One region of the Streptomyces sp. RK62 genome, then DNA from elsewhere that is predicted to be linked to it. Evidence: riboswitches for the same ligand, from Rfam matches in the RefSeq annotation. Region 1 holds a riboswitch; each other region holds the start of a gene.
The links. Region 1 has a riboswitch for cobalamin ahead of KBY32_RS13530 (ABC transporter substrate-binding protein). Riboswitches for the same ligand answer to the same signal wherever they lie in the genome.
Positions count from the first base shown of each region.

Region 2: it holds a riboswitch for cobalamin, as region 1 does, so the genes downstream of both, KBY32_RS30255 (cobalamin biosynthesis protein) here and KBY32_RS13530 (ABC transporter substrate-binding protein) in region 1, are expected to answer to the same signal.
Region 3: it holds a riboswitch for cobalamin, as region 1 does, so the genes downstream of both, KBY32_RS19575 ((2Fe-2S) ferredoxin domain-containing protein) here and KBY32_RS13530 (ABC transporter substrate-binding protein) in region 1, are expected to answer to the same signal.
Region 4: it holds a riboswitch for cobalamin, as region 1 does, so the genes downstream of both, KBY32_RS04195 (ribonucleoside-diphosphate reductase subunit alpha) here and KBY32_RS13530 (ABC transporter substrate-binding protein) in region 1, are expected to answer to the same signal.

Region 1 is NZ_JAGPYD010000006.1:187,649-191,455, forward strand. It holds gene KBY32_RS13520 (AAA family ATPase) at 1-325, opposite strand, end outside; gene KBY32_RS13525 (PP2C family protein-serine/threonine phosphatase) at 702-2,060, shown strand; cobalamin riboswitch at 2,276-2,397, shown strand; gene KBY32_RS13530 (ABC transporter substrate-binding protein) at 2,446-3,471, shown strand; gene KBY32_RS13535 (iron ABC transporter permease) at 3,468-3,807, shown strand, end outside.
Region 2 is NZ_JAGPYD010000018.1:61,220-65,026, reverse strand. It holds gene KBY32_RS30265 (inorganic phosphate transporter) at 102-1,334, shown strand; gene KBY32_RS30260 (hypothetical protein) at 1,375-1,596, shown strand; cobalamin riboswitch at 1,692-1,844, shown strand; gene KBY32_RS30255 (cobalamin biosynthesis protein) at 1,945-2,907, shown strand; gene KBY32_RS30250 (cobyric acid synthase) at 2,904-3,807, shown strand, end outside.
Region 3 is NZ_JAGPYD010000009.1:306,782-310,588, reverse strand. It holds gene KBY32_RS19580 (gamma-glutamyltransferase family protein) at 35-1,858, opposite strand; gene KBY32_RS19575 ((2Fe-2S) ferredoxin domain-containing protein) at 2,026-2,424, opposite strand; cobalamin riboswitch at 2,483-2,661, opposite strand; gene KBY32_RS19570 (methylmalonyl-CoA mutase family protein) at 2,803-3,807, shown strand, end outside.
Region 4 is NZ_JAGPYD010000002.1:96,434-100,240, forward strand. It holds gene KBY32_RS04195 (ribonucleoside-diphosphate reductase subunit alpha) at 1-2,220, opposite strand, end outside; cobalamin riboswitch at 2,343-2,475, opposite strand; gene KBY32_RS04200 (GNAT family N-acetyltransferase) at 2,521-3,027, opposite strand; gene mctP (monocarboxylate uptake permease MctP) at 3,101-3,807, opposite strand, start outside.

The sequences.
Region 1 (3,807 bases):
CGATCGCCAGGCACACGACGACGTCGAAAAGATCGAGGATGTCCGCCTCGTTCTCCGCCGACCCGCACAAGAAGGCCACGCGGGAACGGGAGTCCGTCGCGAGGGCTTCCACCCGCTCGCGGACGATCTCCCACCCGTATCGATCGAGCCAGCCTGCGGGAACCGGGTAAGGCGGGTTCGTCACCACCTCGCCGTCAGCCCGGTCGAACCAGCGGCAGAAGCCGTCCTCATCAGCGTCGAGCGCGACGAAGCCACGCTCGCGCAGCACCCCGCAGACCGTGGACTTGCCCGTCCCTGAATTGCCGGTCACCCACACCAATGTCACTCCGCCAGCGTAGACATGAGCACACGCGACTGCGCGGTGCTATTCGCTACGCAGAGCCGTGGCCGTGGGTGCCCCGGCCGCCGCGACCGGCCGGACTCGGCGCGAGCGGCTCATCGGGTGCCACGTACCGGCGCAACGCGCGGCGCCGAGCTGGGCACGAAGACGTTGCCACGGCTTCCGCCCGAAGTGACACGGCTTCCGTCTATGCCATCCCTGCCTGGTCCACGCACACGTAGCCGGGCACATGGCCTGTTTGCGGATGAACGAAACGGGGCAAAGCTTGCGCCGTTGGCCGCCTCCCGTTCGTAGGCGGCTAGGTATATAGGTGGACCCGACTCCCACTGACCGCACATCACACGATCCAGAGGCACGCGCGTTGAGTGACCAGGACCAGCCCGGGCGGACCGAGCAGCCGAAGGTTCCTGACCTGCGGCTGCAGCTGGACACCGAGCTGGACGAGATCGGTGCGCAGTTACAAGCCCTGGCCGACGCCAAGGACCGGCTGCAGGGTCTGCTGGGCGCGGTGCTGGCCATCAGCGGGGAACTGGATCTCTCGGCCGTGCTGCGGCGCATCGTCACCACCGCGATGGAACTGGTCGGCGCACGCTACGGCGCCCTGGGGGTGCTGCACGAGTCCGGCGAGTATCTCAAGGCCTTCATCACGGCGGGGCTGACTGAGACGGAACGCGCCGATCTGGGCGGGGTGGCGTTCCCCCACGGTCGGGGCGTGCTCGGGCATCTCATCCACAATCCCGAACCACTCCGCGTCGACGACATCCCTTCGCATCCCGCCTCCGCCGGCTTCCCGCCCGGTCATCCGCCCATGCGCACCCTGCTGGGAGTGGCGATCAGCGTCCGCGGCGAGATCTACGGCGATCTCTACCTGTCCGAACGTCTCGACGGCCGTCCTTTCGGCCCCGATGACGAGGACGTGGTGGTCGCCCTCGCCAGCGCCGCCGGTATCGCGATCGAGAACGCCCGCCTTTTCGGACAGGTCCGTGACAGCGCGGAGACCTTCCAGCGTCTGCTGCTGCCCACGTTGCCCGATCTGAGCCCCTTCACCGCCGCCACCGTCTACCGGCCGGCCGATGAACCCAACCGGCTCGGCGGGGACTGGTACGACGCCATCGTGCTGCCTGACGAGGCGGTCGGCATCATGATCGGTGACGTAGGCGGCCACGACCTGTACGCGGCGGCCGCCATGGCGCAGACCCACAGCATGCTCCGGGCGCTGCTGTACGACCGCCGTACTCCGCCCAGCGAGATCCTCGCCCAACTGGACCGCACTCTGCATGCCACTGCGGAGGTCCCGGTCACCACAGCCTGCCTGGCCCGCATCGAACCCGATCCGTCCGGGTGGGTACTGCGATGGAGCACGGCCGGGCACTTTCCTCCCCTGCTGATCAGCCCTGACCTGGAAACGGAGTACCTGCACGCCGAGCCCGGCCTGCCGCTCGGGGTGAGCACCGGTGAACACCGCCCCGACCACACTCGCTCCCTGCCCGCGGGCTCGATCCTCCTCTTCTTCACCGACGGCCTCATCGAACATCCAGCCCACTCCATCGATGTGGGCCTGACCGCGCTCGCCGACCTCGCCGCCACCCATGCCACCCGGCCGCTGCACGAACTCGTGCAGGTCCTGGCCGATCACCACCCGAGCGACGGCCAGGACGACATGGCCATCCTCGCCCTGCGCATTCCTGCCGGCACCCGCTCCCCACAGCTCCCGGCATAAGGCCACAAGGATACGAGGCCAGACCGCCTGACAGGCAGTCACCCGAGCGCGGTCACGAGTGATCAGCACGGCGCTCGCTCCTTGGGCGGACCCAGCAGGCAAGTGGGCCGTCCACGGAGCGTCGAGGAGGCGTGGTGCGTGCGGCCGGAACCCCTCGGCCTTTTGCCGATGACACGGGGAATCGTAGGATCACCTGGTCATCGCCGCGACGGGAGACAGGAAGCCGGTGCGAATCCGGCACGGTCCCGCCACTGTGACCGGGGAGCGCCCCTCCGACACGCCACTGCGCGCCGCGCGGGAAGGCGGAGGAAGCGTCGATCCGGGAGTCAGGACACTGGTCCGTCGCGGGCCCGATCCGAGGAGCGCGGACTCCAGGAGGCTTCACGTGTCCCAGCTGTTCAGCCCTGCCCGCACGCGCGGGTTCCTTCGTGCCACGGCAGCTGCCGTGGCTCTGTCGTCAGTGTTGCTGACCACGAACTGCGGTGCGGCCGACGAGAGCGGCGGGGACGCGAAGGCCACCGCGGCCGTGCCCGCGGGTTTCCCGGTCACCGTCGACAACTGCGGTGTGAGGACGACGTACGACAGGCCGCCGTCGCGGGTGGTCACCATCCATCAGCACCCGGCGGAACTCATGCTCGCCCTCGGCCTGAAGGATCGTATGGTCGGCACGGCCTTCCCCGACTCCGCGGTGCTGCCCGAGCTGAAGGAGGACTACGAGGCGGTTCCCGAACTGGCGCGGAAGGAACCGTCGTTCGAGAAGGTCCTGGATGCCGAACCCGACTTCGTCTACGGCGGCTACGGCAGCGCCTTCGCCGAGAAGGAGGGCCGCTCCCGCACGGCGTTCGCCGACGCGGGCATCGACACCTACCTCAACCGTGAGTACTGCGGCAAGAAGAAGGTGACGATGGAGGACACCTACGACGAGGTCCGCACCATCGGCAAGATCTTCGGTGTCACGGACCGGGCCGACAAGCTGGTCACCGACCTCAAGAGCCGCGTCGGCAAGGCCGCCGGCAAGGTCGAGGGCGAGCCCGACGTACCCGTCTTCGTCTACGACAGCGGCGACAAGGCCGCCTTCACCGCGGGCGGCAAGAGCCTCGGCACCGAGCTCATCCGGCTGGCCGGCGGCGAGAACGTCTTCGCCGACCTCGACGACGTCTTCGGCGACGTCTCCTGGGAGCAGGTCATCGAGCGCAGACCGGAGGTCATCGCCGTCTACGACTACGCGGGTGCCGGAAGCGTTGAGCAGAAGAAGAGGTTCCTGCTGTCCCAGCCCGCACTCGCCGACGTCCCCGCTGTCAGGAACAAGCGGTTCGTCGTGCTGCCGCTGACCGCCACGCTGGTGGGAATCCGCTCGGCGTACGCCGTCGACGATCTTGCCCGCGGACTGCACCCCGAGAGCTTCCGGTGACCCGGACCACCACCGTCACGTCCGTCGAGACGCGAGTCCGACGACGGAGGACCACCGAGCCAGGAGAGGGCCGAACCCGGCTGGCCGTCACACTGTTGGTGCTCACCGCCCTGCTCGTCGTCTCCGCCGTCACCGGACTTGCGATCGGCTCCGTCCAGGTGCCACCCGCCCAGGTGTGGGGCATCGTGACGCACGCACTGGGTGCCGACTGGCAGCAGCCGGACTGGTCGCGGGCCCGGGAGACCATCGTGGTGGACGTGCGAGCGCCGCGGGTGCTGCTCGGGGCGGTCACCGGCGCCGGCCTCGCGGTGGTCGGCACCGCCCTTCAGGCGCTGG
Region 2 (3,807 bases), on a different contig from region 1:
CCTCCCTCCCGGACACCGTGCGGCCCGCCCCAGTTCACCTTCCGTTCACTCAGGTTTCCTACGTTCATCGAGCCAATGACCTCGAACGATTGCCTGGGTAAATGGAAAACTTCTCGCTGATCCTCGCGATCGTGGTGGTAACCGCGCTCGCGTTCGATTTCACGAACGGTTTTCACGACACCGCCAACGCGATGGCCACCACCATCTCGACCGGTGCGCTCAAGCCCAAGGTCGCGGTGGCCATGTCCGCCGTGCTCAACCTTGTGGGCGCCTTCCTCTCGGTGGAGGTCGCCAACACGATCTCCAAGGGTCTCGTCGACGAGACCGGCATCCGTCCCGAGGTCATCTTCGCCGCGTTGGTCGGCGCGATCCTCTGGAACCTCCTGACCTGGCTGGTGGGCCTGCCCTCCAGTTCGTCGCACGCCCTCATGGGCGGCCTGATCGGCGCCGCCATCGCCTCGGCCGGCGTCGGCGCCGTCCACGGCGACGTGCTCGTCACCAAGGTCCTGCTCCCGGCCATCGCCGCCCCGATCGTCGCGGGCGTCGCGGCCCTGCTGGCCACGCGGCTCACCTACCGGCTCGGCCGGAAGGCCGACGGCGAGGCCGCGAAGAAGGGCTACCGCGCCGGCCAGATCGCCTCCGCGGGCCTCGTCTCGCTCGCCCACGGCACCAACGACGCGCAGAAGACCATGGGCATCATCACCCTCGCCCTGGTCGCGGGCGGCGCCCTCGCCCCCGACTCGGACCCGCCCACCTGGGTCATCCTCTCCGCCGGTCTGGCCATCGCGCTCGGCACCTACCTCGGCGGCTGGCGCATCATCCGCACCATGGGCAAGGGCCTGACCGACCTCCAGCCGCAGCAGGGCTTCGCCGCCCAGACCAGCGCCGCGACGGTCATCCTGGCCTCCTCGCACCTCGGCTTCTCGCTGTCCACCACGCACTCCGTGTCCGGCGCCGTGATGGGCGCGGGCCTCGGCCGCAAGGGCGGTGTGGTCCGCTGGTCCACGGCCACCCGGATGTTCGTCGCCTGGGGCCTGACGCTGCCGGCCGCCGCGCTGGTCGCCGCGCTCGCCGAGTACGTGACCGGCCTCGGCAGCTGGGGCACCGCCGTCGTCGCGGTCTTCCTGGTCGCCTCCAGTTTCGCGATCTGGAAGATCTCCCGCCGCGAGGTCGTCGACCACACCAACGTCAACGCCGACGAAGAGCCGGCCGGTGTGGTGACCACCGCCATGGCCGCCGTGACCCCGCCTCCCACGGGCACGGTGACCGAGGACCTCGCGGTCACCGTCCCGGCTCCGGCCACCGGACCCAAGCCCACCAAGCTCGGCGTCTGACTCCCGGTCACTCCTCCCGGCAACCCAAGGAAGCAGCAGTATGAAGATCGACTGGGCGGCTCTCGGCTCCGTCTTCGGTGTCAGTCTCGTGGTCACGGTGGCCCTCGTGGGCCTGTTCACCCTCGGCATCGCGGGTCTCTCGCGCCGCGAACGGGCGGTCGCCCAGGGCGGCTCGGCCGCGCTCGCGGTCACCGGCGCCTACGCGTGCTTCGCCGCCTGCACGGCGGCCGTGGCCTACGGCATCTATCTCATCGTGGCCTGACGTACGGCCTTCGACTCCTGAGGTGCGTGACGGAACTCCGTCGCGCACCTTCGGTGTGTGTGGGCCTGCGCACACTCTCCCGTCGCAGGTCACAGGCAAGTTGACGGTCGTCGCGACCCGTGGTGGACTTCCGGAGCCATCTACGGCGGCAGAAGAGGAAGCCGGTGCGAATCCGGCGCGGTCCCGCCACTGTCACCGGGGTAGATACCCCCGGGAGCCAGGAACTCTCGCCGCCGGTCTCGTCGAACCAGGGCGTGGACACCCTGAGTGAGGACATCACGCGATGCTCGCCTGCCGATCGTCACGCAGTACCGGACCCCTGTCCGACGCCACCACCGGCTGAACCCCGTGCGTGCCGAACGCGTCTTCGCGTACGGCGCCGCCGCCGGACTCCTCGGTGACCTGCTGCTCGGCGATCCACGCCGGGGGCATCCGGTCGCCGCGTTCGGACGTGCCGCGGGCGCCGTGGAACGGGTGTTGTGGCGCGACGACCGCGCCTGGGGTCTGCTGCACACCGCCGTGTGCGCCGGTGGCGCCGTGGCGGCCGCCGGGCTCGCCGCACGCGCCGTGCGCCCCTCCCCCGCCGCCTCCGTCGCCCTGACCGGCGCCGTCACCTGGGCCGTCGTCGGCGGTACGTCACTCGCCCGGGAGGCCCGGACGATCGGGCGCGCCCTGGAGGCCGGGGACGTCGAGGCGGCCAGGGCGCGGCTGCCGCATTTGTGCGGACGGGACCCGCAGGCGCTGGACGCCGACGGGATCGCGCGGGCCGTCGTGGAGTCCGTCGCCGAGAACACCTCGGACGCCGTGGTCGGCGCCCTGGTGTGGGGAGCCGTCGCCGGGGTGCCGGGCCTCGCGGGCTTCCGGGCCGTCAACACCCTCGACGCCATGGTCGGGCACCGCTCCCCCAGGTACCGCCGCTACGGCTGGGCCTCGGCGCGCCTCGACGACGTCGCCGGCTGGCCGGGCGCCCGGCTGACCGCCGCGCTGGCCGCCGTCGCCGGGGGCGACCCCCGGGGCGCCGTACGGGCCTGGCGGGCCGACGCCCACCGTCATCCGAGCCCCAACGCGGGCCCCGTGGAGGCCTCGTTCGCGGGGGCGCTCGGCGTGCGGCTGGGCGGGACGCTGTCGTACGGCGGCCGAGTGGAGCACCGGCCCGTGCTCAACGGCGCCGCCGGACGGGCCGTCGAGGTCGGGGACATCGAGCGGGCCGTCCGGCTCTCGCAGCGGGTGGGCGTGCTCGCGCTGGGCGTGTGCGCCGGCGCCCGGCTGCTGCTGGGGCGCCGGCGCGGGACGAGAGGACGGACCTCGTGAACGGTGGACTCCTGGTCGCCGGCACCACCTCCGACGCCGGCAAGAGCGTCGTCACCGCCGGGATCTGCCGGTGGCTGGTGCGGCAGGGCGTGAAGGTGGCGCCCTTCAAGGCGCAGAACATGTCGCTGAACTCGTTCGTGACCCGCGAGGGCGCGGAGATCGGGCGCGCGCAGGCCATGCAGGCCCAGGCCTGCCGGGTGGAGCCGACCGCGCTGATGAACCCCGTGCTGCTCAAGCCCGGCGGCGACCGCAGCAGCCAGGTCGTGCTGCTCGGCCGGCCGGTCGGCGAGATGAGCGCCCGCGGCTACCACGGCGGCAGGCAGGAACAGTTGCTCGGCACCGTGCTCGACTCGCTCGCCGAACTGCGGGGCGCGTACGACGCGGTGATCTGCGAGGGCGCGGGCTCCCCGGCCGAGATCAACCTGCGCCGCACCGACATCGTGAACATGGGGATCGCGCGCGGCGCGGGCCTGCCCGTGCTGGTCGTCGGCGACATCGACCGCGGCGGTGTCTTCGCCTCGTTCTTCGGGACCGTGGCACTGCTGGCGCCCGAGGACCAGGAGCTGGTCGCCGGGTTCCTCGTCAACAAGTTCCGCGGGGACGTCTCGCTGCTGGAACCGGGCCTGGACATGCTGCACGGCCTCACCGGCCGGCGGACGTACGGCGTGCTGCCCTTCCAGCACGGCCTCGGCATCGACGAGGAGGACGGCCTGCGGGTGTCGCTGCGCGGGGCGGTGCGCGAGTCCGAGGTGGCCGCCCCGGTCGGCGAGGACGTGCTGCGGGTCGCCGTGTGCGCGGTGCCGCTGATGTCCAACTTCACCGACGTCGACGCCCTCGCCGCCGAACCGGGCGTGATCGTGCGGTTCGTGGACCGGCCGGAGGAGCTGGCCGACGCCGATC
Region 3 (3,807 bases), on a different contig from region 1:
TCGCGGGGCCGCTACCCCTCAGCCCCCCGGCCTCTCAGCGGCCGACGGCGTAGCCCTGCATGCCGCGCGGGTTCGCCGCGGCGGACAGCACCCCGGTGCCGGGGTCCCGGGCGACCGCGCACAGGCGGCCCTCCGACCAGGCGTCGCCGACCGTGACGTCGTGACCGCGCCGCCGCAGCCCGTCGATCACCGCGGGGTCGGTGCGGCCCTCCACGGTGACGCTCCCGGGCCGTGTCCCACGCGGGTAGAAGGAGCCGGGAAAGCTGTCGTTGTGCCAGTTCGGGGCGTCGATCGCGCCCTGCAGGTCGAGGCCGCCGCGGACCTGCCCGCGCAGCGCGACCGCGAGGAAGAAGTGCAGCTGCCACTGGTCCTGCTGATCCCCGCCGGGGGTGCCGAAGGCGAGGACGGGCACGCCGTCGCGCAGCGCGATGCTGGGGGTGAGCGTGGTGCGCGGGCGCCGGCCGGGGGTCAGGGAGTTCGGCAGGCCCTCCTCCAGCCAGGTCATCTGCAGTCGGGTGCCGAGCGGGAAGCCTAGTTCGGGCACGACGGGGTTGGACTGGAGCCAGCCGCCGCTCGGGGTGGCCGCGATCATGTTGCCCCACCGGTCGACGATGTCGAGGTGGCAGGTGTCGCCCCGGGTGAGCCCGTCCGCGGCGACCTCGGGCTCGGCCGGCACCGGGGACACGGGCGACTTGGCGACCGTCGGCTCCCCGGCGCCCGGCGCGACGGAACCGGGCGCGGCGGCCTCCCCGCGCGCGTGGGCGCCCAGCCGGGGCACGCGCCCGCCGGGGCTGCCGGGCCGCAGCTCGAAGGAGGCGGCCTCGCCCACCAGCCGGCGCCGCTCGGCGTTGTACGCGTCGGAGAGCAGGTCGTCGAGCGGCACCTCGGCGGCGTCGCCGTACCAGGCCTCCCGGTCGGCCATGGCCAGCTTGCAGCCCTCGACGAGCAGGTGGACGTAGTCGGCGGACCCGTACGGCGGCAGGTCGTCCGGGAGCAGGGCGAGCTGCTGGAGGAGCACCGGGCCCTGGCTCCAGGGCCCCGCCTTGCACAGGGTCCAGCCGTTCCAGTCGTACGTCGCGGGCGCCTCGTAGGTCGCGGACCAGCCGGCGAGGTCGGCGGCGGTGAGGGTGCCGGTGTGCCGCTCGCCGCTGGTGTCGAGGGTGGGCCGCTGCGCCTGCCGGACGAGCGCCTCGGCGATGAACCCGGTACGCCACACCGCGCGCGCGGCCTCGATCTGCGCGACGCGGTCACCTGCGCCGGAGATCTCGTCCAGCAGGCGCTTCCAGGTGGCGGCGAGGGCCGGGTTGCGGAAGAGGGCGCCGGGGCGGGGCGGCTCGCCGTCCGGCAGATACACCTCGGCGGAGGAGGTCCACTCCGTCTCGAACAGCTCGCGCACGGTCTCCACGGTCTCGCCGACCCGCTCCACGGGCGCGTGCCCGTGTTCGGCGTAGTGGACGGCGTACGCGAGGACGTCGGCGGGCGCCAGGGTGCCGTGGTCGCGCAGCAGCACCATCCAGGCGTCGAAGGCGCCGGGCACGGCGGCGGCCAGCGGTCCGGTGCCGGGGACGAGGTCCAGGCCGAGGCCGCGGTAGTGGGCGACGGTGGCGCCCGCGGGGGCGACGCCCTGGCCGCACAGCACCCGCACCTCGCCGCCCGCCGGGGCGAGGAGGATGGGCACCTCGCCGGCGGGGCCGTTGAGATGCGGTTCGACGACGTGGAGCACGAACGCGCCCGCCACGGCGGCGTCGTAGGCGTTGCCGCCGCGCTCCAGCACCGCCATCGCGGACTGCGAGGCGAGCCAGTGCGTGGAGGACACCATGCCGAAGGTGCCCTGGAGGGTGGGACGGGTGGTGAACATGGCGGGCGTCACCTCGCGGTCGGGGCCGGACGGGTCCGTCCGATCTTCCGTGACCGCCTGTTCGATGTTCAACCGTTCATGGGGGGTGTGGAGCGAGGGTGGCGTGAAGGTGTGGAGAGGTCGGGCGCCCATGGCGGGCACGCAGGGCGCGGCTACGGGCGGTCGGTTCAGCCCTTCCCCGACGCCCGCGACGAGGGCGCCGGGATGGTGTGAAAGGCCAGGATCTCCGGGCAGGGAGCAACTCCGGGCCCGCCGGCCCGCACCCAGGCGATGACGTCCTCGGTGGCGTCGGGGTCGTTGACGAGCCCGAGCCAGACCGGCCGGGCGCCCGCCGCGCGCGCCGCGGCGGAGGGCTGGACGACGACCACGTTGGCGTGGTCGCAGACGTCCAGGCAGTCCGAGACACGCACCGGGACGCTCTCCTTCAGCCGGGCGGCCTGACCCGCGTGGTCGACACCGGTCACCTTCGGACTGCCGCAGCAGCAGTCCCGGCAGAGCACGACCCGGCAGGGCGTGGACGGGGTACGCGGGGGCTCGGACGACGGCTGGGGTGGAAGGACGGACATACACGCCTCAAGGGTCGGGGCTCGTACGCGGAGCCGGCCTGCGGATGACCTCCCCGCCCGGAGGCGCGGAGGTGCCGGCAGGTCTTCGGACTCGGGTTCGTCCCGGCGGGGCGCCTTCCCGGTCTCCCAGTGGCGTGCCTGCCCCGCCCGTCCCCCTCACCGCTGCGCGTCAGTTCCGGATTCGCACCGGATTCCCTGGCCCCGGAAAGGGGCGCGACCAGCCCCGCGAGGCTATCAAGTCAGGGCCCGGAGCCAGTCGTTCAGCGGGTCCGCGCGGGCACCGCCGAGGCCCCGAGACCCAGGTCACAATCTGGAAGAGGGCAAGGTCACAGCCATGCCCCCTGCTGCTCCTTTGACCATCTGACCTAGCATCCGAGCATGACGGTCCTGCCTGACGACGGGCTCTCGCTGGCCGCCGAGTTCCCTGACGCAACCCATGAGCAGTGGCGACACCTGGTGGAAGGTGTGCTGCGCAAGGCGGGCAAGGACGTGTCGGGGACGGCTGCCGAGGACGCCCTGTCCACCCCACTCGAGGACGGGATGCGCTCCCGCCCGCTGTACACCGCGCGTGACGCCGCGCCCGACCCCGGCCTGCCCGGCTTCGCCCCCTATGTGCGGGGTGGTCGCCCCGAGGGCAACACCGCCGGCGGCTGGGACGTACGGCAGCGGCACACCACGGCCGCGGACGGCGTGGTGCTGGCGGACCTGGAGAACGGCGTCACCTCGCTCTGGCTGGTCCTCGGCGAGGCCGGTATCCCGGTGTCCTCCCTCCGCAGCGCCCTCGACGGCGTCTACCTCGACCTCGCCCCGGTCGTCCTGGACGCGGGCGCCGAGTCGGAGGCCGCCGCACTGGCGCTGCTCGCCCTGTACGAGGAGCGCGACGTCGCCAAGGACGCGGCACGCGGCAACCTCGGCTTCGACCCGCTCGGCCACGAGGCCCGCACGGGTACGCCCCTGCCGTTCGCGCCGGCCGCCGCGCCGGCCAGGCGGTGCGCCGAGGAGTACCCCGGGCTCAGGGCCCTGACCGTGGACGCGCTGCCGTACCACGAGGCCGGCGGCTCGGCCGCGCAGGAGCTCGGCGCCGCGCTGGCCACCGGTGTGGCGTATCTGCGGGAGCTGACCGAGGCCGGGCTGACGGTCGAAGAGGCCGCCGGGCAGCTGGAGTTCCGTTACGCGGCCACCGCCGACCAGTTCCTGACCATCGCCAAGCTGCGGGCGGCCCGCCGTCTGTGGGCCCGGGTGACCGAGGTGTCCGGGGCGCCGAGCGCCCAGGTCCAGCATGCCGTGACCTCGCCGGTGATGATGACCCGCCGCGACCCGTGGGTGAACATGCTGCGCACCACGGTCGCCACGCTCGCGGCCGGTGTCGGCGGCGCCGACTCG
Region 4 (3,807 bases), on a different contig from region 1:
CGTGGTCTTCAGGCCCTGCTTCCAGGCGTACGCGTACATCGAGGAGAGCTTCCCGATGGTCGGCGTCTCCAGGAACAGGTTCAGGGACTGCGACTGGTCGAGGAACGGGGTGCGCGCCGCCGCCATGTCGATCAGGCCGCGCTGCGGGATCTCCCACGCCGTGCGGTACAGCGCCCGTACGTCCGCCGGGATCCACGCGAAGTCCTGCACCGAGCCGTTCGCCTCGCGCAGCGCCTCGCGGGTGCGGGCGTCCCACACGCCGAGCCGCTTCAGCTCCTCCACGAGATACGAGTTGACCTGGAGGAACTCACCGGACAGCGTCTCGCGCTTGAACAGGTTGGACACCTGCGGCTCGATGCACTCGTAGACACCGGCGATCGACGCGATCGTGGCGGTCGGCGCGATGGCCAGCAGCAGCGAGTTGCGCAGGCCGGTCACGGCGAGGCGGTCGCGCAGCGCGGCCCAGCGCTCGGGCCAGTTCAGCTCCACGGCGTAGTGGTCGGGGTGCAGCACGCCCCGCGCGGTGCGGGTCTTCTCCCAGGCCGGCACCGGGCCCTCGCGCTCGGCGAGGTCGGCGGACGCCTCGTACGCGGCGAGCATGATCCGCTCGGCGATCCGCGTGGACAGCGCCTTCGCCTCGGGCGAGTCGAAGGGCAGCCGCAGCTGGAAGAAGACGTCCTGCAGACCCATCGCACCCAGGCCCACCGGGCGCCACCGGGCGTTGGAGCGGCCGGCCTGCTCGGTCGGGTAGAAGTTGATGTCCACGACCCGGTCGAGGAACGTGACGGCCGTGCGGACCGTGGCGTCCAGGCGCTCCCAGTCGATGTCCCCGTCGCGCACGAAGGCGCCGAGGTTGACCGAGCCGAGGTTGCAGACCGCCGTCTCCCCGTCGTCCGTGACCTCCAGGATCTCGGTGCACAGGTTGGAGGAGTGCACCACGTGCCCGGGCAGGGCGGTCTGGTTGGCGGTCCGGTTGGCGGCGTCCTTGAAGGTCATCCAGCCGTTGCCGGTCTGCGCGAGGGTGCGCATCATCCGGCCGTACAGCTCGCGGGCCGGGAGGGTCTTGCGCGCGAGGCCCTTCGCCTCGGCCGCACGGTAGGCCGCGTCGAACTCCTCGCCCCACAGGTCGACCAGCTCGGGCACGTCGGCGGGGGAGAACAGGCTCCACGGCCGGTCGGCCTCCACCCGGCGCATGAACTCGTCCGGCACCCAGTGCGCGAGGTTCAGATTGTGCGTACGGCGGGCGTCCTCACCGGTGTTGTCCCGCAGCTCCAGGAACTCCTCGATGTCGGAGTGCCAGGTCTCCAGGTACACCGCCGCCGCGCCCTTGCGCCGCCCGCCCTGGTTCACGGCCGCCACGGAGGCGTCCAGCGTCTTCAGGAACGGGACGATGCCGTTGGAGTGCCCGTTGGTGCCCCGGATCAGCGAACCCCGCGAGCGGATGCGGGAGTACGACAGGCCGATGCCGCCGGCGTGCTTGGAGAGCCGGGCGACCTGGTGGTAGCGGTCGTAGATCGAGTCCAGCTCGTCCTTGGGGGAGTCCAAGAGGTAGCAGGACGACATCTGGGGGTGCCGGGTGCCGGAGTTGAAGAGCGTGGGGGAGGACGGCAGGTACTCCAGGCGGCTCATCAGCCGGTACAGCGCGGCGACCTCGTCCACCGCCGAGGAGGTGTCGTCCGCGGCGAGACCGGAGGCGACCCGCAGCAGGAAGTGCTGGGGCGTCTCGATCACCTTGCGGGTGTGCGGATGCCGCAGCAGATAGCGGCTGTAGAGGGTGCGCAGGCCGAAGTAGCCGAACCGGTCGTCGGCCGCGGGGTCGACGAGCGCGTCGAGCCGGTCCGCGTGCGTCCGCGCGAAAGCGGCGGTCCGGTCGGCGATCAGGCCCTCGCGGTGCCCGGTCGCGACCGACCCGGTGAAGGTCGTGACGCCCTGCGAGGCGGCCTCGGCGGCGATGGAGAGGGTGAGCAGCCGCGCGGCCAGCCGGCTGTACGCCGGGTCCTCGGAGATGAGACCGGCCGCCGCCTCGGTGGCGAGCTCGCGCAGCTCCGCCTCGTCGGCCCGCGCGGACCGGCCGCGCAGCGCGGCGGCGGCGACCCGGCCGGGGTCGGCGTCGGGGAGGTCGGCGGTCAGCTCGGTCAGGGTCCGCAACAGCGCGGCACCGGGACCGTCGTTCTCCGGTTCGGCCGCCGCTGAGGCCGGTTCGGCTGGCGCGATGGTCACGTGAGGCTCTCCCTCGCTCGGCACAGGGCCTTGCGGAGGGCAGGGGGCAGCTCACGAGCGCACGGGGCGTCGCGTCCACCGGCCCATTCCACGAGGCCCGGACGTCTGGCGCACCGGCCGGGTGGCCGGGACGCACTGTCGGCAGGTCCTCGGACTGACCATGTGCACGGAACATGCACAAGTACACCGTTGCGGGACAGTTCCGGATTCGCACCGGATTCCCCTGCGGCGACAGCGAGCATGAGCATACATCTTGTGCTCGCCCGTCGCGCCACCCCTAGATGTTGTGGCGTGGTGGTGTCAGAGCGTCAACTCATAGGTGACGAGCGTGAGGTCGAGGAGCTCCGGCACGGGGTTCCAGTCCCGTTCCGGGGTGCGGACGAAGCCCAGACGCCCGTAGATGCGGTGGGCGCTGTACATGGTGGGCTGGGAGGAGAGGACCACGCGCACACAGCCCTCCGTGGCGCGGGCGCGGTCCAGGCAGGCGCGTACGAGCGCCTCGCCGGCGCCGCGTCCCCGGGCCGCCCGGTCGACGGCGAGCATCCGGATCTCCGCCTCGCCGGGCCCGGCCAGATCCGCCATCGGGCCGCTGCCCGAGACGAACGTCACGCCACCGAGGACGCGGTCGTGCTCGACGGCCACGAGCACCTCGGCGGCCGCCGCGCGCTTCGCCACGTCCTTGAGCTCATGGAGATAGGAGTCGTCCTCGCCGAAGTCGAGGAGGCCGTCGCGGAGATAGGCCTGTGCGGTGATCTCCCCGAGGATGCCGTACTCCCCGGGTTCCGCCTGCCGGATCACGATGTCCATGCACCCGAGTCTGTCGTACGCACACGGCGGCGGGCCGCCGGATTTCTCCGACGGCCCGCCGTGTACCGGTGGTTCAGTGGGACGAGCCCGCCGTGGCCGGCGGCAGCTCCACCTGGACGCCGGGGTCGCCCGCGTCCGCCGTGTAGTCCTCCGGCTTCGTCTCGTCGACGCCGTCCGGGGCCTTCGCGGCCCGCAGGACGAAGGTCAGGACGACGGTGACCAGCACGTTGAGCACGAACGCCGTCAGACCGATGTAGCCGATCTCACCGATGCCCGGGATCTCCTTGGAGGAGCCGCCGAAGTGCTTCTGCGCCGGGGTCGCCACCCCGTACGCGGCGAGCGTGCCGTAGACCATGCCGACCGCCCAGCCGGCCAGCAGGGCCCAGCGGTGGAACCAGCGGGTGAACAGACCGCCCACCAGGGCCGGGAAGGTCTGCAGGATCCAGATGCCGCCCAGCAGCTGGAAGTTGATGGCGACCGTCTTGTCCATGGTGAGGACGAAGACCAGCGCGCCCACCTTCACCAGCAGCGACACGATCTTGGAGACCTTGGTCTCCTGCGCGGGCGTGGCGTCGGGCTTGATGAAGTCCTTGTAGATGTTGCGGGTGAACAGGTTCGCCGCCGCGATGGACATGATCGCCGCAGGCACCAGCGCGCCGATGCCGATCGCCGCGAAGGCCACGCCCGCGAACCAGGCGGGGAACATGTTCTCGAACAGCTGTGGGATCGCCAGCTGGCCGTTCTGCACCTTGATGCCGGCCGCGATCGCCATGAAGCCGA